Regions from separate parts of the Streptomyces spiramyceticus genome, predicted to be linked through region 1. Evidence: riboswitches for the same ligand, from Rfam matches in the RefSeq annotation. Region 1 holds a riboswitch; the other holds the start of a gene.
The links. Region 1 has a riboswitch for glycine ahead of gcvT (glycine cleavage system aminomethyltransferase GcvT). Riboswitches for the same ligand answer to the same signal wherever they lie in the genome.
Positions count from the first base shown of each region.

Region 2: linked by a shared signal. The riboswitch ahead of gcvP (aminomethyl-transferring glycine dehydrogenase) and the one ahead of gcvT (glycine cleavage system aminomethyltransferase GcvT) in region 1 are both predicted to bind glycine.

Region 1 is NZ_JARBAX010000001.1:4,769,294-4,779,670, forward strand. Features, by position in the region: gene gcvH (glycine cleavage system protein GcvH) at 1-61, opposite strand, end outside; gene gcvT (glycine cleavage system aminomethyltransferase GcvT) at 120-1,244, opposite strand; glycine riboswitch at 1,280-1,388, opposite strand; glycine riboswitch at 1,389-1,507, opposite strand; gene PXH83_RS21980 (AAA family ATPase) at 1,658-2,347, shown strand; gene PXH83_RS21985 (enhanced serine sensitivity protein SseB) at 2,397-3,170, shown strand; gene PXH83_RS21990 (enhanced serine sensitivity protein SseB C-terminal domain-containing protein) at 3,332-4,129, shown strand; gene PXH83_RS21995 (ABC transporter permease) at 4,523-5,521, shown strand; gene PXH83_RS22000 (ABC transporter substrate-binding protein) at 5,643-7,415, shown strand; gene PXH83_RS22005 (ABC transporter permease) at 7,543-8,541, shown strand; gene PXH83_RS22010 (ABC transporter ATP-binding protein) at 8,538-9,635, shown strand; gene PXH83_RS22015 (ABC transporter ATP-binding protein) at 9,632-10,377, shown strand, end outside.
Region 2 is NZ_JARBAX010000001.1:365,610-375,986, reverse strand. Features, by position in the region: gene PXH83_RS01595 (mannose-1-phosphate guanyltransferase) at 1-871, shown strand, start outside; gene PXH83_RS01590 (DUF881 domain-containing protein) at 969-1,889, shown strand; gene PXH83_RS01585 (small basic family protein) at 1,886-2,218, shown strand; gene PXH83_RS01580 (DUF881 domain-containing protein) at 2,224-3,021, shown strand; gene PXH83_RS01575 (FHA domain-containing protein) at 3,104-3,997, shown strand; gene ftsR (transcriptional regulator FtsR) at 4,015-4,737, shown strand; gene PXH83_RS01565 (bifunctional nuclease family protein) at 4,791-5,264, shown strand; gene PXH83_RS01560 (MerR family transcriptional regulator) at 5,432-6,052, shown strand; gene PXH83_RS01555 (DNA polymerase IV) at 6,113-7,606, shown strand; gene PXH83_RS01550 (PRC-barrel domain-containing protein) at 7,516-7,899, opposite strand; glycine riboswitch at 8,016-8,113, shown strand; glycine riboswitch at 8,115-8,264, shown strand; gene gcvP (aminomethyl-transferring glycine dehydrogenase) at 8,331-10,377, shown strand, end outside.

The sequences.
Region 1 (10,377 bases):
CCTCGGCGGTCGACAGCCACTCGTGCTCCTTGCTGTAACGCAGCTGCTGGGGGTTGCTCATGACCTGAATTCTCCTGTACGCGGGGGAGTGCTGGTGAACGGGCAGGTTGTGCGTGGGGTCACTTCTGGCGCTTGTAGAACGGCAGCGCGACGACCTCGTACGGCTCATGCGTACCGCGAATGTCGATGCCGACACCGGAGGTGCCGGGCGCCGCGTGCGCGGCGTCGACGTATGCCATGGCGATCGGCTTGCCCAGCGTCGGGGACGGGGCGCCGGAGGTGACCTCGCCGATGACCTTGCCGTCGGCCACGACCGAGAAACCGGCGCGCGGGACGCGACGGCCCTCGGCGATCAGGCCGACCAGCTTGCGCGGCGGCGCGGTCTCGGCGCGCTCGGCGGCGGCCTCCAGGGCGGCGCGGCCGACGAAGTCGCCTTCCTTCTCGAACTTGACGACCCTGCCCAGGCCCGCGTCGAAGGGGGTGAGCGCGGTGGTCAGCTCGTGCCCGTACAGCGGCATGCCCGCTTCCAGGCGCAGGGTGTCGCGGCAGGAGAGCCCGGCGGGGACGAGGCCGACGTCCTTGCCCGCCTCGGTCAGTGCCTGCCACAGTTTCTCGGCGTCGGCCGGAGCCACGAAGAGCTCGAAGCCGTCCTCGCCGGTGTAACCGGTACGGGCGATGAGGGCGGGGACGCCCGCGACGGTGCCGGGCAGGCCGGCGTAGTACTTCAGCCCGTCCAGGTCGGCGTCGGTGATGGACTTCAGGATGCCGGGGGACTCGGGGCCCTGGACGGCGATCAGGGCGTACGCGTCACGGTCGTCCCGTACCTCGGCCTCGAATCCGCCTTGAGCGGCAGCGCGCTCGGTGATGGCGTCGAGGACGATCTGCGCGTTCCCGGCGTTGGCGACAACCATGTACTCGGTTTCGGCCAGGCGGTAGACGATCAGGTCGTCGAGGATCCCGCCGTCCTCCTGGCAGATCATGGTGTAGCGGGCGCGGCCGGGGCCGATGGTGCCGATGTTGCCGACGAGTGCGTAATTCAGAAGGTCGACGGCCTGCGGACCGGTGACGGTGATCTCGCCCATGTGGGAGAGATCGAAGAGGCCGGCGCGGGTCCGTACGGCGTTGTGTTCGTCGCGCTCACTGCCGTACCGGAGCGGCATGTCCCAGCCCGCGAAGTCGGTCATGGACGCGCCCAGTGAGCGATGCAGCGCATCGAGGGCGGTGTGACGGGGGACATTGCTCATGTGCGGGGCTCCCAGGGCATGACAGGCGAGGACAATCCTCCCCATCTGTCATCGGAACCTGAGAGGTTCACCGAGAGCTCGCAAAGAGCCCCGGCTTGCACCTTGGGTGGAGCCGCACGACGGCGACTCGCTTTTCAGATCTGCCTCGCCCGCGCGGTACGGGGCCTGAGAGATTCAAGGGAGGAACTTGCTCCTTCGGCGTCCTGGGCACTGCGTACTGCTGGAGTACAACTGGGTGCTTCGGACTCTCCCGCGCGGATTCAAGCGGCCGGTATGCAGTTGGCGCGCACATCATTGCACGCATCGTCCGGGAGCGGGACGCTCGGGCTGCACCCCGCAAATCGCTTGTGGCTCATTACCTTTTCTTTACACTTCTTGGGCAAGGGTGGATGACACCCGACTGGGGGAGGACGATGACGTTGCAGCAGCCTGGCGCGTACGCGGCCACGGCAGGGACCGTGCACGGCGCGGTGCCCGCACAGCACGGCGTACCGGCGAGGCAGGCCACGCGCCGGCCCGCGCCGACCGTCCGCGACCTGCGCCTGCGCGCGGGCCGCAGCCCGCGCGTTCTGGGCTTCTCGGCGGGGGACGTGGTGGTCGTCTCCGGCCTGCCCGGCAGTGGCAAGAGCACGCTGATCCGGCGTACGGCCAGTGCCGCGCGCCGCATTGATTCGCAGGACGTACGGGAGCGGTGGGCGGCGCGGATGCCGAGGCTGCTGCCGTACGCCCTCTACCGCCCCCTTGTCCGGGCGGCCCACTACGCCGGACTGCGGCGCGCGCTGCGCTCCGGCGACAGCGTCGTGGTCCACGACTGCGGCACGCTCGCCTGGGTACGCCGCTGGCTGGCGCGCGACGCCCGCCGCAGGGGCGTCGCCCTGCACCTGGTGCTGCTCGACGTGACGCCGGAGGTGGCACGGGCGGGGCAGGAGGAACGTGGCCGAGGCGTCTCCGGCTACGCCTTCGCACGGCACCGGCGGGCGGTGGCCCGGCTCGTACGGGACGCGGAGCGGGGCAGGGTGCCGGCGGGGTGTGCGTCGGCGGTGCTGCTGGACCGGGATGCGGCGGGGGCACTGACGGTGATCGACTTCCCGCCGAAGCGGTAGGGAAGAGCCCCACAGGGCACGGCCACGCACCGGCGTTAAGGTCGTACCCGTGGATTACCCAGACTTTCCGGCACCCGCCCATCCGCACGGCGGCGGCGGCTGGCCGGGCAATGAACTCGAAGAGGTCCTGGCCGCCTCCTTGGGCAACCCCGCCGCGGGTGCCCGCATAGTCGAGGTGCTCGGCCGCAGCCAGGTATGGGTGCCGCTGCCGTCCGGCGGCGGCCCAGACTCGCCGGACCTGGATCTGCCGACCCTGGAGATCCAGGGCGCGGCGTACGTCCCCGTCTTCAGCTCCGAGCAGCAGCTCCGCCAGTGCGCCGGACCCCACATGTCCTTCGCCGTCGCCCCCGCCCGCGAGTTCGCCCGCGGCCTGCCCCCGCAGCTGGGCATCGCCGTGAACCCCGACGGTGCGGTCGGCGTGCCGCTGCCGCCGGCCGCCGTCGCCGAGCTGTGCCGGGCCGGCCGTACGCCGCTGGACGGACCGGCCGGCGGCGCCCGGGTGCGGCTCTTCGAGCCGGACTGGCAGGAGGAGCCGGTCGACTTCCTCGCCGCCGCCGCGGGGGAGTTCGAGGAAAGCCGGGTGGTGGTCACCGCCCGCAGGGTGCTCGCGAGCATTGAGGGCGAGTCCCCGACGCTCTTCGTCGGCGTACAGCTGTCGTCCTGGGAGGCCGCCGACGGCAGTGCCCCGATGGACGCCCTCGGCCGGGCGCTCGGCCGGGTCCAGGTGCCCTGGCCGGTCAACCTGCTTCTGCTGGACGTCGCCAAGGACCCTGTCGCCGACTGGATGCTGGAAAGGGTGCGGCCCTTCTACACCCGCGCCTGACACCCGAGGACTCCTGCGGACTGCTGCGGGCTGCTGCGGACTGCCAGGGCATCTGCGGCAAGCGTCAAGTCTGTGTCAGTGCTGCCGCTTAAGCTGGTTTGATGACCTCGCCATACGGGGGCGGTTGGTGACACGGTGGATCGAAGAGGGGCGGGACCAGGGTGAGCGCGTCAGGCACTGCGGCGGCCGGGCAGGTCGAGCACATGCTGCGCCAGGTGACACCCGGGCGGTACGACGCCTATGAGGCGCTGCTGCGCGCCCTCGCCGACCCGGCGGGCGGCCAGGTCTGGATGCTCCTCTGGCACGGCCAGGCGGGCTCGCCCGACGCGCAGTACGGAAACATGGAGATCGACGGCCTCGGTTACGCCCCGTGCGTCACGTCCGCCCAGGAGCTCGCCGCGAGCGGCTGGAGCCGGGCGTACGAAGTGATTTCCGGCCGCGACATCGCGCGCGCACTCTTCCCCGACCGCTGGGGCATCTGGCTCAACCCGCACGCCCCCGGCGGCGGCGTCGGCATCCCGTGGCTCGACCTGCGGCGCATCGCGAGCGGGCTCGACCGGATGCCCGCCGGGCCGCTGCGGCTGTCCGAACCGGCCATCGAGATCCCCCAGTTCTACGCCCTGCTCACGCAGAACGCCCACCGTACGCCCGCAGTCCGCTCGCTGCGCCGCGCTTGGGTGCAGCCTGCGCTGGGGGCGCCCTATCTGGCCGTCGGACTCGACCTCTACGACACGAGCCAGCAGTCGGTGGACGCGGTGCGCACGATGATGCAGCAGTCGATCGGTGTGGTTCCCGACGGCCTGCCCGTCTCCACCGTCGCGATGTCCGACGAGTACGACCCGGTCTCGATGTGGCTGCGTGCCAACGCCCGCCCGTTCTACGACCGCGAGGCGCACGCACCCGCCGCCCCCTCCTCCACCGCGTCCGGCTACGGCTACCCCGCTCCCCGCGCCTACTGACGGCCCCAGCCCCCAGCCCGTAGCCCTGCCCCAATCCAAGGGCACCCCATAGCCCAATTCGCCGGTTCATAACGGCCGTTGGGCGGCATGCCCGGTCTGGTGCAATAGACCACTTCTGATCCGCTGAGCCGAGCACGGCGTCCGCATAACGGAAGCCCACAGGCCACATCACGGTTACGCATCCATTGCCCGCCAGGTCTGGCGGGTGATCGCGCGCTCATTGAAGACTCCCGCAACAAGGAACGTCGGTCCTCTGTACGACCCGCTTTCCGCGCGTCAACTGCGTTTCTCTGAGCACCTTCTGCACCACATGCACCTGCGATGCGAAAAGCCGCTACAGCGGCGGGCGCGGGCCGACCACCGTCGGTCGAGCCGAGAGGGGTCCCCACCACGATGACGGCACCACTGCACGACACGAGCGCGGCCGAGACCGCGGCCGTTGACGTCGCGGCCGATGTCCCGGCGAAAGCCATCGAAGGCCGTTCGCCATGGAAGATCGCCTGGGTGCGGCTCAAGCGCGACAAGGTAGCGCTGGCCGGCGGCGTAGTCGTGGTGTTCCTGATCCTGGTCGCGGTCTTCGCGCCCTTGATCGTCAGTCTCCTGGGACACCCGCCGAACGAGTTCCACGAAGACCAGATCGACCCGCTGCTCGGCACGCCGGTCGGCTCACTGGGCGGCATGAGCTCCGACTTCCTCTTCGGGGTCGAGCCGATCAACGGGCGCGACGTGTTCAGCCGTGTCGTCTACGGAGCCCGCATCTCGCTGCTCGTCGCATTCCTCGCGGCCATGTTCGCCGTTCTGCTCGGCTCGGTCTTCGGCGTCATCGCCGGCTATTTCGGCGGCTGGGTCGACGCGGCGATCAGCCGGGTCATGGACGTTCTTCTCGCCTTCCCCCAGCTGCTGTTCATCATCGCGCTGGTCTCGGTCCTTCCCAACGAGCTGTTCGGCATCACGGGAAGCGGGGTGCGGATCGGTGCGCTCATCGTCGTCATCGGCTTCTTCGGCTGGCCGTACGTCGGCCGCATCGTGCGCGGTCAGACCCTCTCGCTGAGGGAGCGCGAGTACGTCGAGGCGGCACGCAGCCTCGGCGCCGGCCGGTCGTACATCCTCTTCCGGGAACTGCTGCCGAACCTGGTGGCGCCCATCACCGTGTACACGACGCTGATGATCCCCACCAACATCCTCACGGAAGCGGCACTGAGCTTCCTGGGCGCCGGGGTCAAGCCTCCGACGGCCTCCTGGGGACAGATGCTTTCCAAGGCGGTGAGCACCTACGAGAGCGACCCGATGTTCATGGTGATCCCGGGTCTGGCCATCTTCGTCACCGTACTGGCCTTCAACCTCTTCGGTGACGGAGTGCGTGACGCCCTTGATCCCAAGGGATCGCGCTGACCGCGCCTCGCCGCACCACCGTTCGGCCACAGTGACACGCCCCTGCCGACCTGTCAGGAGGCAACCCCCCAATGGCCGGTTCCACTTCAGGAACCGCCAATCTCACGGAGGATGCGAGATCGTGACAACCAACAGCTCAACCAGGCGCAGACTGGCCGCAGGGTCGGCACTCGTCGTCGCGGCTCTGCTGGGTACCGCGGCCTGCGGAGGCGGCAACGACAACGGCGGTGACGGCGACGGCAAGGCCGCCGGGTTCAACGCCGCGACCAAGGGCATCGCGAACAAGTCGGCCAAGAAGGGCGGGACGCTCAAGTTCGCGGGCTCCCAGGACTTCGACTCCCTCGACCCGGCGCGCATGTACTACGGCTTCGCCTGGGACTTCTCCCGCTTCTACACGCGTCAGCTCGTGTCGTACGCGACCGAGCCGGGCGTGAAGAGCACCTCCCTCGTCCCCGACCTGGCCACCGGCATGGCCGAGATCAGTGACGACGGCAAGACCTACAAGTACACGCTGCGCGACGGCGTCACCTTCGAGGACGGCTCGCCGATCACCTCGAAGGACATCAAGTACGGCATCGAGCGCACCTGGGCCACCGACGTGATCGCCGGCGGCCCCGGCTACCTCAAGCAGGTCCTCGACCCCAAGGGCGAGTACAAGGGTCCGTACAAGGACAAGTCGAAGGACAAGCTCGGCCTGAAGGCCATCGAGACGCCCGACGACAAGACCATCATCTTCAAGCTCCCCAAGCCCAACGGTGACTTCGAGCAGATCCTCGCGCTGCCGACGAGCACGCCGGTCCCGCAGGCGAAGGACACCGGGGCCAAGTTCGGGCTGAAGCCCTTCTCCTCGGGCCCGTACAAGTTCGAGTCGTACACGCCCGGCAAGGGCGGCACCCTGGTGCGCAACACGAACTGGAAGAAGTCGTCCGACCCGATCCGCCCGGCACTCCCGGACAAGATCACGGTCACGATCAGCTCCAACGCCGACGACATCGACAAGCGTCTGATCAAGGGCGACTACGACCTCGACCTGAACGCGACGGGCATGACCCAGTCCGGGCGCACCGAGGCACTGCAGAAGCACAAGGCCAATGTCGACAACGGTCTGACCAACTTCATCCGTTACGCGGTCTTCCCCGAGACCGTGGCTCCGATGAACAACATCGACTGCCGCAAGGCGGTCATCTACGCGGCCGACAAGAAGTCGCTTCAGACCGCCCGCGGTGGCCCGCTGGCCGGTGGCGAGATCGCCGAGAACATGCTCCCCAAGAGCATCAAGGGCACCGACAACTACGACCCGTACGGTGTGCTGAAGGACCCGGGCGCGAACGTCGCCAAGGCCAAGGAACACCTGAAGGCGTGCGGCAAGCCGAACGGCTTCAAGACCACGATCTCGGTGCGGAACAACAAGCCGCAGGAGGTCGCCACCGCCGAGTCGCTGCAGGCGTCGCTCGAAAAGGTCGGCATCAAGGCCGAGATCGACCAGATCGACGGTGCCCAGTCCAGCTCCATCAACGGTTCGCCGAAGGTGGTCAAGTCCAAGGGCTACGGCATCATCATCTCGGGCTGGGGCCCGGACTTCCCGACCGGCCAGGGTTTCTCCCAGCCGCTGGTCGACGGTCGCTTCATCGTCCCGTCCGGCAACTACAACAACAGCGAGACCAACGACCCGAAGATCAACAAGCTCTTCGACGACGCGATCGCCGAGACGGACCCGGACAAGGCCGGTGAGATCTACAAGGAGATCAACCACATGGTCTCCGACCGCGCCGTCTACCTGCCGTTCGTGTACGAGAAGACGATCACCTGGCGCAGCAGCCGCCTGACCAACGTCTACACGGCCGACTCCTACAGCGGCCGCTACGACTACGTCTCTCTCGGCGTCGTCAAGTAGTTGTGATGATCCGCCGACTCCGTCACCGGACCCGATAAGCCCGAAGGGCAGGTGATGGCCGTGTGCGGCGGCCCGGGAAACCCCTCCCACCATGCAGGGGACCCGGGCCGCCGCCGGGCCGAGCACAGTGTTCGCATACCTCATCCGGCGCTTGTTCGCCGTCGTCGTGATGCTGATGGTCGTCATTCTCGCGACCTTCGCCATCTTCTTCATGATCCCGAAGCTGACGGGAACCGACCCCGCTCTGCTCTTCGTCGGCAAACAGGCCGACCCGGAGGCCATCGAGGGCATCCGGCAGAAGATGGGACTCAGCGACCCCATCCTCGTCCAGTTCTGGCACTTCCTGCAGGGACTGGTGGTCGGCCGTGACTACGCCAACGGTATTGACGTCAGCCACTGTTCGGCGCCCTGCTTCGGTTACTCGTTCCGTACCGAGCAGGAGATCTGGCCGATCCTCATGGACCGGCTCCCGGTCACGGTGTCCCTGGCGATCGGTGCCTGCCTGCTCTGGGTGATCGGCGGTGTCGCGACCGGTGTGCTCTCGGCTCTCAAGCGAGGCACGCTGTGGGACCGCGCGGCCATGAGCATCGCGCTCGGCGGCGTCTCCCTCCCCATCTACTTCACCGGCCTGGTCTCACTGGCGATCTTCAGTTACGGACTGCAGTGGATCAGCGTCGACTACGAGGGCATCACCGAGAATCCGGCGGCCTGGTTCGAGAGCCTGCTCCTTCCCTGGGTCACGCTCGCCTTCCTGTACGCCGCGATGTACGCCCGGCTCACCCGCGCGACCATGCTGGAAATCCTCGGCGAGGACTACATCCGTACCGCCCGGGCCAAGGGCCTGCGGGAACCGGTGGTCATCGGCAAGCACGCCATGCGCTCGACCATGACCCCGATCCTCACCGTTCTCGGCCTGGACCTGGGTGCGCTGGTGGGCGGAGCGGTGCTGACCGAGACCACGTTCAACCTGCCGGGTCTCGGGGACGCAGCTGTTGAGGCGATCACTGGACGCGACCTGCCGCTGATCATCGGCGTCACGCTCATCGCCGCCTTCCTCATCGTGCTCGCGAACCTCGTCGTGGACCTTCTGTACGCAGTGATCGACCCCCGAGTGAGGCTCTCGTGACCGAGCTGACCAAGACCGGCGCCGTCGGCGAGCCCGTGAGCGCCGGCACCGAAATCCCGGACGCCTTCCTCGAAGTACGTGATCTGAAGGTGCACTTCCCGACCGACGACGGCGTGGTCAAGTCCGTCGACGGGCTCTCCTTCCAGCTGGAGAAGGGCAAGACCCTCGGCATCGTGGGCGAGTCGGGCTCCGGCAAGTCGGTGACCTCGCTCGGCATCATGGGCCTGCACACCGTCGGCCAGTACGGGCGGAGCAAGGCCCGTATCTCCGGCGAGGTCTGGCTGAACGGCAAGGAACTGCTCTCCGCCGATCCGGACGAGGTGCGCAAGCTCCGCGGCCGCGAGATGGCGATGATCTTCCAGGACCCGCTGTCGGCGCTGCACCCCTACTACACGATCGGTCATCAGATCGTGGAGGCGTACCGGGTCCACCACAATGTCGACAAGAAGACCGCCCGCAAGCGGGCGATCGAGATGCTCGACCGCGTCGGGATCCCGGAGCCGGCGAAGCGGGTGGACAGCTACCCGCACGAATTCTCCGGCGGTATGCGTCAGCGCGCGATGATCGCGATGTCGCTGGTCAACAACCCCGAGCTGCTGATCGCCGACGAGCCGACCACCGCCCTGGACGTGACCGTCCAGGCGCAGATCCTCGACCTGATCAGGGACCTTCAGGCCGAGTTCGGCTCGGCGGTCATCATCATCACCCACGACCTGGGCGTCGTCGCCGAGCTGGCCGACGACATCCTGGTGATGTACGGCGGCCGCTGCGTCGAGCGCGGCCCCGCGGAGAAGGTCTTCTACGAGCCCCAGCACCCGTACACCTGGGGCCTGCTGGGTTCGATGCCGCGCATCGACCGCGACCAGACCGAGCGCCTCATCCCGGTCAAGGGATCCCCGCCCAGCCTGATCAACATCCCCAGCGGCTGCGCCTTCAACCCGCGCTGCCCGTACGCGGACGTGCCGAAGGACGGCATCACCCGCACCGAGCGGCCGGAACTGCGTGAGGTCGGCGCCCGGCACCACTCCGCCTGCCACATGTCGCAAGCGGAACGGACGCGGATCTGGACCGAAGAGATTGCGCCGAAGCTGTGAGCGAGACAAAGGATCACGAAGTGACGATCCCTGAGCAGGCTCCCGCCGCTTCGGCCGAGCCGCTGCTGAAGGTCTCCGGCCTGGTCAAGCACTTCCCCATCAAGAAGGGGATGCTGCAGCGGCAGGTCGGCGCCGTGAAGGCGGTCGACGGGCTCGACTTCGACGTACGGCCGGGGGAGACCCTGGGTGTCGTCGGCGAGTCGGGCTGCGGCAAGTCGACCATGGGCCGGCTGATCACCAGGCTGCTCGAACCGAGCGGCGGGCGCATCGAGTTCCAGGGCGAGGACATCACGCACCTCGGCGTGGCGGCCATGCGGCCGATGCGCCGCGACGTACAGATGATCTTCCAGGACCCGTACTCGTCGCTGAACCCGCGGCACACGGTCGGCACGATCGTCAGTGCGCCGTTCCGGCTCCAGGGCGTCACGCCGGACGGCGGGATCAAGAAGGAGGTCCAGCGTCTCCTGGAGCTGGTCGGCCTCAACCCCGAGCACTACAACCGGTATCCGCACGAGTTCTCCGGCGGCCAGCGCCAGCGCATCGGCATCGCACGGGCGCTCGCGCTCAAGCCGAAGCTGGTCGTTGCCGACGAGCCGGTGTCCGCCCTGGACGTGTCGATCCAGGCGCAGGTCGTGAACCTCCTCGACGACCTCCAGGACGAGCTCGGCCTGACGTACGTGATCATCGCGCACGACCTCTCGGTCATCCGCCACGTCTCCGACCGCATCGCCGTGATGTACCT
Region 2 (10,377 bases), 4.4 Mb from region 1:
TGTCACGGGCATCGCCGAGTCGGGGCTCAAGGTTGTCGTCGACGCGTCGAACGGAAGCGCCGGTCTGGTGCTGCCGAGCCTGCTGGGGCGGCTCGGAGTCGATGCGCTGACCATCAACCCGGGGCTCGACGAGTCCAGGCCGACCGAGACGAGCGACACACGTCGCTCGGGCCTGGTCCGGCTGGGCGAGATCGTCGCATCGGCACGGGCGGCTTTCGGCGTGCGGTTCGACCCTGTGGGCGAGCGGTTGTCGCTCGTCGACGAGCGCGGGCGGATCATTGAGGACGACCGGGCGCTTCTGGTGATGCTCGACCTTGTCGCGGCTGAACGGCGGAGCGGCCGGGTGGCACTGCCCGTGACCACCACCAGAATCGCCGAACAGGTCGCGGCGTATCACGGAACGCAGGTGGAGTGGACCACCACGTCGCCGGACGATCTGACGCGCGTGGGCCGCGAGGAGTCCACGATCTTCGGTGGTGACGGACTCGGCGGGTTCATCGTGCCCGAGTTCAGCAGCGTCTTCGACGGCGCGGCCGCCTTTGTGCGGCTGATCGGGCTGGTGGCCAGAACACAGCTCACGCTGAGCCAGATCGACGCACGTATACCGCGAGCCCATGTGCTGCGACGTAACCTGGCCACGCCTTGGGCCGTGAAGGGTCTCGTCATGCGACGTGTGGTCGAGGCCGCGGGGGATCGGTTCGTGGACACGACCGACGGCGTGCGCGTGGTCGAGGCGGACGGCCGATGGGTGATGGTCCTGCCCGATCCCGCGGAAGCCGTCACTCATCTGTGGGCAGAGGGGCCCGACGACGAGTCGGCCCAGGCATTGCTCGACGAGTGGTCGGCCGTCGTGGACAGCGCAGGTCACTGAGGTGTCACCGGTGTGCCCGGGGTGCGTCGACGACGCCCTCGGGCACACCGGTGGGGCCATTCGGTGGTAGCAGTCCCGACGTGCGACGATGTGCGGCATGTCGCAGCAGCCCCCCGTTCGGAGCACCTCTCCTCCACATCGGCGCCCCGACGCGTCCATGTCGCTGCTGACGAATGTCATGGACCACAGCCTCGACGACGGATACGCCGAGGCAACGGCCCGTAGACAGGCGGACGGCAGCGCCGGCATGCCGCGCAGCTTGCGGGCGAAGCTCGGGCTGGCCGCGGGGCTTGTGCTGGCTGCCCTTGTGGTGACCCTTGGTGCGGCGCAGGCGCGGATAGCGGCTCCCGTTGTGGCCAAGGAGCGCGAGGAGCTCATCGACCGGATCGAGGCGGAGACCTCGGCGGCCGACAAGCTCGAACAGGACGTGGAGACCCTCAGACAGGACGTGGGGGAGCGTCAGCGCAAGGCACTGGAAAAGCACGGCGGTGACCAGGGCGGACTGGTGGCCCTGCTGTCCGGTGCGACGGCGGTCCGGGGCGCGGGTGTGAAGCTGGTCGTCGACGACGCGGAGAACACCGACCCGGGCGGCGGCGGGCCGAGGGAGAACACCACTTTCTCCGATACGGGCCGACTTCGGGACCGCGACATGCAGCAGATCGTCAATGGCCTGTGGTCCTCGGGCGCCACGGCCGTCGCCATCAACGGACAGCGGCTGACGTCGCTGTCGGCGATCCGTCACGCGGGCGAAGCGATACTGGTCGACAACAAGCCGCTGGTGCCGCCGTACACGTTGCTGGCCGTGGGGCGCGAGCCTCATCTGCGGATTGCGTTCCGGGACAGTGCGGACGGCCAGTACCTGAAGGTGCTGGAGGACGACTACGGCATCAGGTGGAGCATTTCCCATCAGGACGACGTGCGGCTTCCCGCGGCGTCGAGCCTGATCGTACATACAGCAGAGCCGCTGGCCACGGACGCCGGGAAGAGCGTGGCCAACACAGGGAAGGGCAGATCGTGATCGCCGTACTGGGCCTCGTCGTGGGAGTCGTGGTCGGACTGTTGGTCCGACCCGAGGTACCGGCGGTGGTCGAGCCCTATCTGCCGATTGCCGTCGTCGCCGCGCTCGATGCGGTCTTCGGCGGTCTGCGGGCCATGCTGGACGGCATCTTCGTCGACAAGGTCTTCGTCGTCTCGTTCCTGTCGAATGTCGTCGTGGCCGCCCTGATCGTGTTCCTGGGCGACAAGTTGGGCGTCGGCGCGCAGTTGTCCACGGGTGTCGTGGTGGTGTTCGGCATCCGGATCTTCTCCAACGCGGCGGCGATTCGCCGTCACGTGTTCCGGGCGTGAGGCCGATGAGTACGGAAGAGAACCCCGAGCCGCAGCGGGACGAAGAGACGGCGTCGAGGAGCGGGCAGTCGGCCGAACTGCCGCCGCCGACGGGACGTCAGCGGCTGATCGCAGGGCTCTGGCCGCCGCGTGTCACACGCGCCCAGCTGATCGTGGCGCTGTTGCTGTTCGTTCTCGGGCTCGGGCTTGCCATCCAGGTCAGGTCGACCGACGACAGTGCGCTGCGGGGAGCGCGCCAGGAGGACCTGGTGCGAATCCTCGACGAGTTGGACGACCGTACGCAGCGCCTCGAAGACGAGAAGCAGCGCCTCGACGATCAGAAGACAGAGCTGGAGAACAGCTCGGACCAGGCTGAAGAGGCCCGCAAGCAGACCCTGGAAAAGGAACGGCAACTCGGCGTACTGGCCGGTACCGTGGCGGCACAGGGCCCCGGCATCAACCTGACGATCACGGACCCACACTCCACCGTCGAGGCCGACATGCTGCTGGACACGATCCAGGAACTGCGGGCGGCGGGCGCGGAAGCTGTCCAGATCAATGACGTCAGGGTGGTGGCGAACACGTACTTCCTGGACGAGGACGGCGGCATCGAGGTGGACGGCCGGAAGGTTTCCGCGCCGTACCGCTTCAAGGTGATCGGCAAGCCGCAGGATCTGGAACCCGCGCTCAACATCCCTGGCGGCATTGTGCAGACCTTGGAGAAGGAGCAGGCCACCGCCACAGTGACCCGGTCCGAGAAGATCGTTGTGGACGCCTTGCGACCGGCGAAGCAGCCTGACTACGCTCAGTCGTCACCGCGGTGAGGCGGGGGCGCATGGCGGCTGCGGGACTAGGGCATGAGGTTGCGGGGGGTCGGCGCACCGAAGGCGTGGTGCGTGGTGGAAACTGTCTGGTGGATACGGACGTTGTAAAGATGTCCGGTTCGGCAGGTGTGTTCATTCAGGGTTCGTCCTGCCCCACGGGCGGGTCTGTTTCAGTCAAGGGGAATCGCCCGTGAAGTTGTTTTCGAAGTTGTTCGGCAAGAGTGCACGCGAGGACGGTGCGAACAGCACCGCCCGGCATCGTGCCCCGCGTGGTGGAGAAGCCGAGGAGCAGGGTGCGGAGCGCCCGCTCTTCCGGGACGAGGTCGCTGGTCCCGGCGGCGACATTTCGGGTGGCCAGGGCGCGTCGTCTGTTGACCCTGCGGGTCCCGGCCGCATAGGTTTCGGGGAATCAGATCCGCGGCAGGAGGATCCGTCCATGTCGGCCTTGCCGGTTTGTACGAGGTGCGGGCACCGCAATGCCGAGGCCAGCCGTTTCTGTTCCAACTGCGGTGCTCCGCTGAGGGCGGGCGCGTCCGGCGAGCGTCCTTCGGAGACGACGTCGACCATCTCCATCTCCGGACTGGAGGCGTACGAGGCGGAGGCAACGGGACAGACCGCGGCCCCGTCGCTGTCGCCCGAGGCCCAGGCCGCCGTTGATGCCCTTCCGCTCGGTGCGGCGCTTCTGGTGGTACGACGCGGTCCGAACTCGGGCAGCCGCTTCCTGCTGGACAGTGAGCTGACCACGGCCGGCAGGCACCCGCAGAGTGACATCTTCCTCGACGACGTGACCGTCTCGCGACGGCACGTGGAGTTCCGCCGGGGTGCGGACGGCGGGTTCACCGTCGCGGATGTCGGCAGTCTCAATGGCACCTACGTCAACCGTGAGCGGATCGACTCCGTCGCGCTGTCGAACGGCGACGAGGTGCAGATCGGTAAGTACCGGCTGGTCTTCTATGCGAGCCAGCGGGGCATCTGACCCTTACGGGAAGGTCCATGCTGCGAACACCGATGGGCGGTGCCGGACACGGCACCGCCACCGCGGACGATCGCCTGGTGAGTATCGGCACCGTGCTGAGCGTGCTGCGTGACGAGTTTCCCGAGGTCACCATCTCCAAGATCCGCTTTCTGGAGACCGAGGGGCTGGTCGAGCCGCAGCGGACACCGTCCGGCTACCGCAAATTCAGTCCCGAGGACGTCGAGCGGCTGGCCCAGGTGCTGCGTATGCAGCGGGACCACTATCTTCCGCTCAAGGTCATCCGGGAGCATCTCGATGCGCTGGAGCGCGGCGAACAGATCCAGCTGCCGGTTTCCGGCGGTACGCCGGAAACCGGGGCCGATTGTCCTACCGCCGCCCGGATCGGCCGGTCGGAGCTGCTCGCGGCCGCCGAGGTCGGCGAGGACGAGCTCGACGAGTGGGAGTCGTACGGGCTGATCACGCCCCTGCCGGGTGGCGATTACGACGCCGAGGTCGTCACGGTGGCCAAGTTGGTGGCGGACCTGGGGCGGTTCGGTCTGGAGCCGCGGCATTTGCGTGCGGTGAAAGCCGCGGCGGACCGCGAGGCCGGCCTGGTCGAACAGATTGTCGCGCCGCTGCGCCGTCACCGGAATCCGCAGACCAGGGCACATGCCGAGGCGACAGCCAAGGAGCTCGCCGAGCTGTCAGTACGGCTTCATGCGGCGCTGGTCCAGAGTGCGCTCGGCGTGCGGCTGCACTGAGCGTGGAGGAGCCCGACTACCCAAACCTGCCGGGCACGTCCTAGGGTTGCTGTGTGAACGAGCTCGACGTCGTAGGTGTCCGGGTGGAAATGCCCTCCAACCAGCCGATCGTGCTCCTGCGTGAAGTAGGAGGCGATCGGTACCTCCCCATCTGGATTGGGCCGGGAGAGGCGACCGCGATCGCCTTTGCCCAGCAGGGGATGGCCCCTGCCAGGCCGCTGACGCATGATCTTTTCAAGGACGTGCTGGAGGCGGTTGGCCAGGAGCTCACCGAAGTACGCATCACCGACCTGCGGGAAGGGGTGTTCTACGCCGAGCTGGTCTTTGCCAGTGGTGTCGAAGTGAGCGCGAGGCCTTCGGATGCCATAGCGCTGGCCCTGCGCACCGGAACGCCGATCTACGGCAGTGACGGGGTGCTGGACGATGCCGGGATCGCCATCCCGGACGAGCAGGAGGACGAGGTGGAGAAGTTCCGCGAGTTCCTCGATCAGATCTCTCCCGAGGACTTCGGGACCAACAGTCAGTGAGCTTCACGCCACGGACCGTCGGCACATTCGAGTAGCCTTTCCCCGGAGAGAGGTACGGGAAACCACTCTCAGGGTGATTATCACTCGGCGTGCCGAGTGTGGCGATCGTTGACGCACCCCGGGTGACTGCCTACCGTCGACAAGGCAGGTCAAGGACGGAGGTCGGCGTGAGAAGCAGCGGCGACGGTACGGTGGCGGGCGGGCCGTATCCGCTTCACGGCGGTTCAGTCGACCCCCGGGTGGGGCGGCAGGGCGCGGCCTCGGCCAGGGATGAAACGGCCGCGGCCGAGAGCACTGAGAGCATCGGGTACCGGGGGCCCACCGCCTGTGCGGCGGCCGGAATCACGTACCGGCAGCTCGACTACTGGGCGCGTACAGGGCTGGTCGAGCCGAGTGTCCGGGCCGCGTACGGCTCGGGCACGCAGCGTCTCTACAGCTTCAGGGACGTCGTCGTCCTCAAGATCGTCAAGCGCTTCCTGGACACCGGTGTCGCGCTGCAGAACATCCGCACCGCCGTCCAGCATCTACGGGCCCGCGGCTTCCAGGACCTCGACCGGATGACGCTCATGAGCGACGGGGCGACCGTCTACGAGTGCTCCTCGCCGGACGAGGTCGTCGAACTCCTCCAGGGCGGACAGGGCATTTTCGGGATCGCCGTGGGCGTGGTGTGGCGGGATGTGGAGAGCGCTCTGTCCCAGCTGCACGGCGAGCGCGTCGACACGGGCGAGACCCTGATCAGGCACAATCCCACCGACGAGCTCGCACGGCGCCGTAACAAGGCTGTCTGAGACGCTGCCTTCCGTGCTGCCGCCGGTCGATTGTCAGTGCCGTGCGGCAGCATCGATGGTGTGAGATCCACGCCGACCATCCTGCATCTGGACATGGATGCCTTCTACGCTGCCGCGGAGCAGGCGGCGAAGCCCAGCCTGCGCGGAAAGCCGGTCGTGGTCGGCGGGATCGGGACGCGCGGTGTCGTGGCCACCGCCTCGTACGAGGCCAGGCGCTTCGGGGTGCATTCGGCGATGCCGGTGGCGCAGGCCCGGCGGCTGTGTCCGAACGCCGCCTATCTCATGCCGCGCTTCGCTCTCTACAGGTCCGTCAGTGAACAGGTCATGGAGCTGCTCGGCCGGCTTTCCCCGCTGGTCGAACCGCTGAGCCTGGACGAGGCCTTCGTGGACCTGGAGGCGGGAGGGGTGGCCGACGACTCGGTGTCGGCCCGGAAGGCCGGGGAGCGGCTGCGGGCGGACATCAGAGTGGTCACGGGGCTCACCGCGTCCGTGGGGCTCGCGGGCTCCAAAATGCTTGCCAAGATCGCGTCGGAGCAGGCCAAGCCCGACGGTCTTGTGCTCATCGAGCCGGGAACCGAGCGGGAGCTGCTGGGACCGCTGCCGGTCCGGACGTTGCCCGGGGTCGGTCCGGCGACCGGGGAGCACCTGCGGCGGGCCGGGATGACGACCGTCGCCGATCTGGCGGAGGCGGGCGAGGACGAGCTTGTACGGCTGCTGGGGAAGTCCCACGGCGCGTCGCTGTACCAGATGGCGGTCGGGCACGACGACCGGCCGGTGGTCGCCGAGCGGGACGCCAAATCGGTGTCGGTCGAGGACACCTTCGAGGTGGACCTGCACGACCGGGTCAGGATCAGGATCGAAGTGGGCCGGCTGGCCGACCGGTGTGTCCAGCGGTTGCGGGCGTCCGGGCATTCCGGCAGGACGGTCGTGCTGAAGGTACGGCGGTACGACTTCTCGACGTTGACGCGCTCGGAGACCCTGCGTGGGCCGACCGACGATCCGAGCGTGGTCCGCGAGGCGGCGGGGCGGCTGCTGGAGGCAGTGGACACGACAGGCGGGGTGCGGCTCCTCGGGGTGGGCGTCACGGGTCTCGCGGACTACACCCAGGAGGACCTCTTCGCCCAGGCAGCGGGCGAGCAGGCAAAAGCGGAGGCCGGGGCTGGGACTGGGACTGGGGATGTGGCTGTGCGACAGGTGGGGGAGGCGGAGCCGGTCGGGGGTGGCGACGGGGCGGCGCACGCGTCCGAGCCGCCGCCGGAGCGCCGGTGGCTGGCCGGACAGGACGTGCGGCACGCCGAGTACGGCGCGGGGTGGGTGCAGGGCAGCGGAGTGGGGCGGGTGACGGTGCGGTTCGAGGAGCCGACGTCGGCGCCGGGGCGGGTGAGGACCTTCAAGGTCGACGATCCGGACCTCGTGCCGTCGGATCCGCTCCCGCTGGTGCCCGTCGCAGAGGATGGGGAGGATCAGGCGGTGTCGTCGCCGGCGATCTTGCCGAAGTCCTTGTCAGACGCCTCAGGCGTGTCGGGAGCGGGGAACGAGATATCGAGCCCGTAGTGGTGGTAGAGCTGCAGCTCCTGTGCCGGGGAGAGGTGGCGGCCGACGCCGAAGTCGGGGGCGTCCTTGATGAGCGAGCGCTCGTAGGGGACGCGGAGGGAGTCGTTCACGACCTCGCTGGGCTCCAGGGGGACGAAGGCGTCCCGGCTGAACAGGCCGGTGCGTACAGCTGCCCATTCGGGGACCCCGGTGGCGTCGTCGAGGTACACCTCGTCCACTGTTCCGATCTTGTTGCCGTTGCGGTCGAACGCCTTCCGGCCAATCAGGCTGCGTGGATCGATGTCGGTCTGCACGGTCCCTCCAACTGATCGCAGCTGCTCCCCGTACACACTACGAAAGTGCACATCGGGGGCCCCGGCCACTCGAGGGATGGGTGACGGGCCTCGCTGGTAGGCTGGCCAATGGCTGCTGACCCCGTGCGGGAGAGTCCTTCGGTGAACGTATCGGAGGCGCCGAAGGAGCAAATCCTCCCCGGAATCTCTCAGGCCCCCGTACCGCACGGTTGAGGTCACTCTGGAAAGCAGGGTGGGCGCCGGTCGGGCTTGTGTTCGTAGAGAGCACAGTCCGGAACGGAACCCTCCCTCACCGACGGTGAAAGCCGGAGCGTGCCTTCAATGGCCCTCCGGTGAAGCTCTCAGGTTGAGATGACAGAGGGGGAGGCCGTCCGGGCACCCGTGCCGTGGTGCCCCTCGCAGGTCGTGTCAGACCAGGAGGCCTTCCGCAGATGACCGCAAACCGCATTCCGCTCTCGCAGCTTGAGCGTGGCATCCCCTTCGAGCAGCGCCACATAGGGCCCGACGCCGAGGCGCAGGCCAAGATGCTTGCCCAGGTCGGTTACGGCTCGCTCGACGAGCTGACCGCGGCCGCGGTGCCGGACGTCATCAAGAGCGCCGGGGCGCTCGGGCTGCCGGACGCGCGCACCGAGGCCGAGGTGCTGGCCGAGCTGCGCACGCTCGCGGACCAGAACCAGGTACTCGCCCCGATGATCGGGCTCGGCTACTACGGCACCTTCACGCCGCCGGTGATCCTGCGCAACGTCATGGAGAGCCCGGCCTGGTACACGGCGTACACGCCTTACCAGCCGGAGATCTCGCAGGGCCGCCTTGAGGCGCTGCTCAACTTCCAGACGATGGTGGCCGACCTGACCGGCCTGCCGACCTCGGGCGCCTCGCTGCTCGACGAGGGCACCGCCGCCGCCGAGGCCATGGCGCTCGCGCGCCGCGTCGGCAAGGTCAAGAACGGCGTCTTTCTGATCGACTCCGACACGCTGCCGCAGACCGTCGCCGTCATCCAGACGCGCGCGGAGCCGACCGGTGTCGCGGTCGTCGTCGCCGACCTCTCCGACGGGATTCCCGCCGAGGTCGCCGAGCGCGGCGTCTTCGGTGTGCTGCTCCAGTACCCCGGCGCGTCCGGCGTCGTACGGGACATCAAGCCCGTCATCGAGCAGGCGCACGAGCTCGGGGCGATCGTCACCGTCGCCGCCGATCTGCTGGCCCTGACGCTGCTGACCTCGCCCGGCGAGCTCGGCGCCGACATCGCCGTCGGCACGACCCAGCGCTTCGGTGTGCCGATGGGCTTCGGCGGTCCGCACGCGGGCTTCATGGCCGTACGCGAGAAGTTCGCGCGCAGCCTGCCGGGGCGGCTCGTCGGTGTCTCCGTCGACGCCGACGGCAACAAGGCCTACCGGCTGGCGCTGCAGACCCGTGAGCAGCACATCCGCCGGGAAAAGGCCACCAGCAACATCTGCACCGCTCAGGTGCTGCTCGCGGTCATGGCCGGGATGTACGCCGTCTACCACGGCCCCGACGGCCTGCGCGGCATCGCACGCCGCACGCACCGGTACGCGACGCTGCTCGCCGAGGGCCTGCGGGCCGGCGGTGTCGAGGTCGTGCACGGCTCGTACTTCGACACCCTGACCGTGCGCGTCCCCGGCAAGGCCGCCGATGTCGTCGCCGCGGCCCGGCAGGGCGGCGTCAACCTGCACCTCGTCGACGCCGACTCCGTATCTGTCGCCTGCGACGAGACGACGGCCCGCGCCCAGATCGCCGCTGTCTGGTCCGCATTCGGCGTAGAGGCCGACCTGGAGGCGCTGGACGCCGCCACGGCCGAGGCGCTGCCCGAGGGGCTGCTCCGCACGGACGACTACCTGACGCACCCGGTCTTCCACCAGCACCGTTCCGAGACCGCGATGCTGCGCTACCTGCGGAAGCTGGCAGACCGTGACTACGCGCTCGACCGCGGCATGATCCCGCTCGGCTCCTGCACCATGAAGCTGAACGCGACCACCGAGATGGAGCCGGTCACCTGGCCGGAGTTCGGGGCGATCCACCCCTTCGCGCCGGTCGAGCAGGTGCAGGGCTATCTGACGCTCATCCGTGAGCTGGAGGAGCGGCTGGCCGAGGTCACCGGCTACGACGCGGTGTCGATCCAGCCCAACGCCGGTTCGCAGGGCGAGCTGGCGGGCCTCCTGGCCGTGCGGGCGTACCACCGGGCCAACGGCGACGACCAGCGCACGGTGTGCCTGATCCCGTCGTCCGCGCACGGCACCAACGCCGCGAGCGCCGTCATGGCCGGCATGAAGGTCGTCGTCGTCAAGACCCGCGAGGACGGCGAGGTCGACGTCGAGGACCTGCACGCCAAGATCGAGCAGTACCGCGACGAGCTGTCGGTGCTGATGATCACCTACCCGTCCACGCACGGGGTGTTCGAGGAGCACGTCGCCGACATCTGCGCGACGGTGCACGAGGCCGGCGGCCAGGTGTACGTCGACG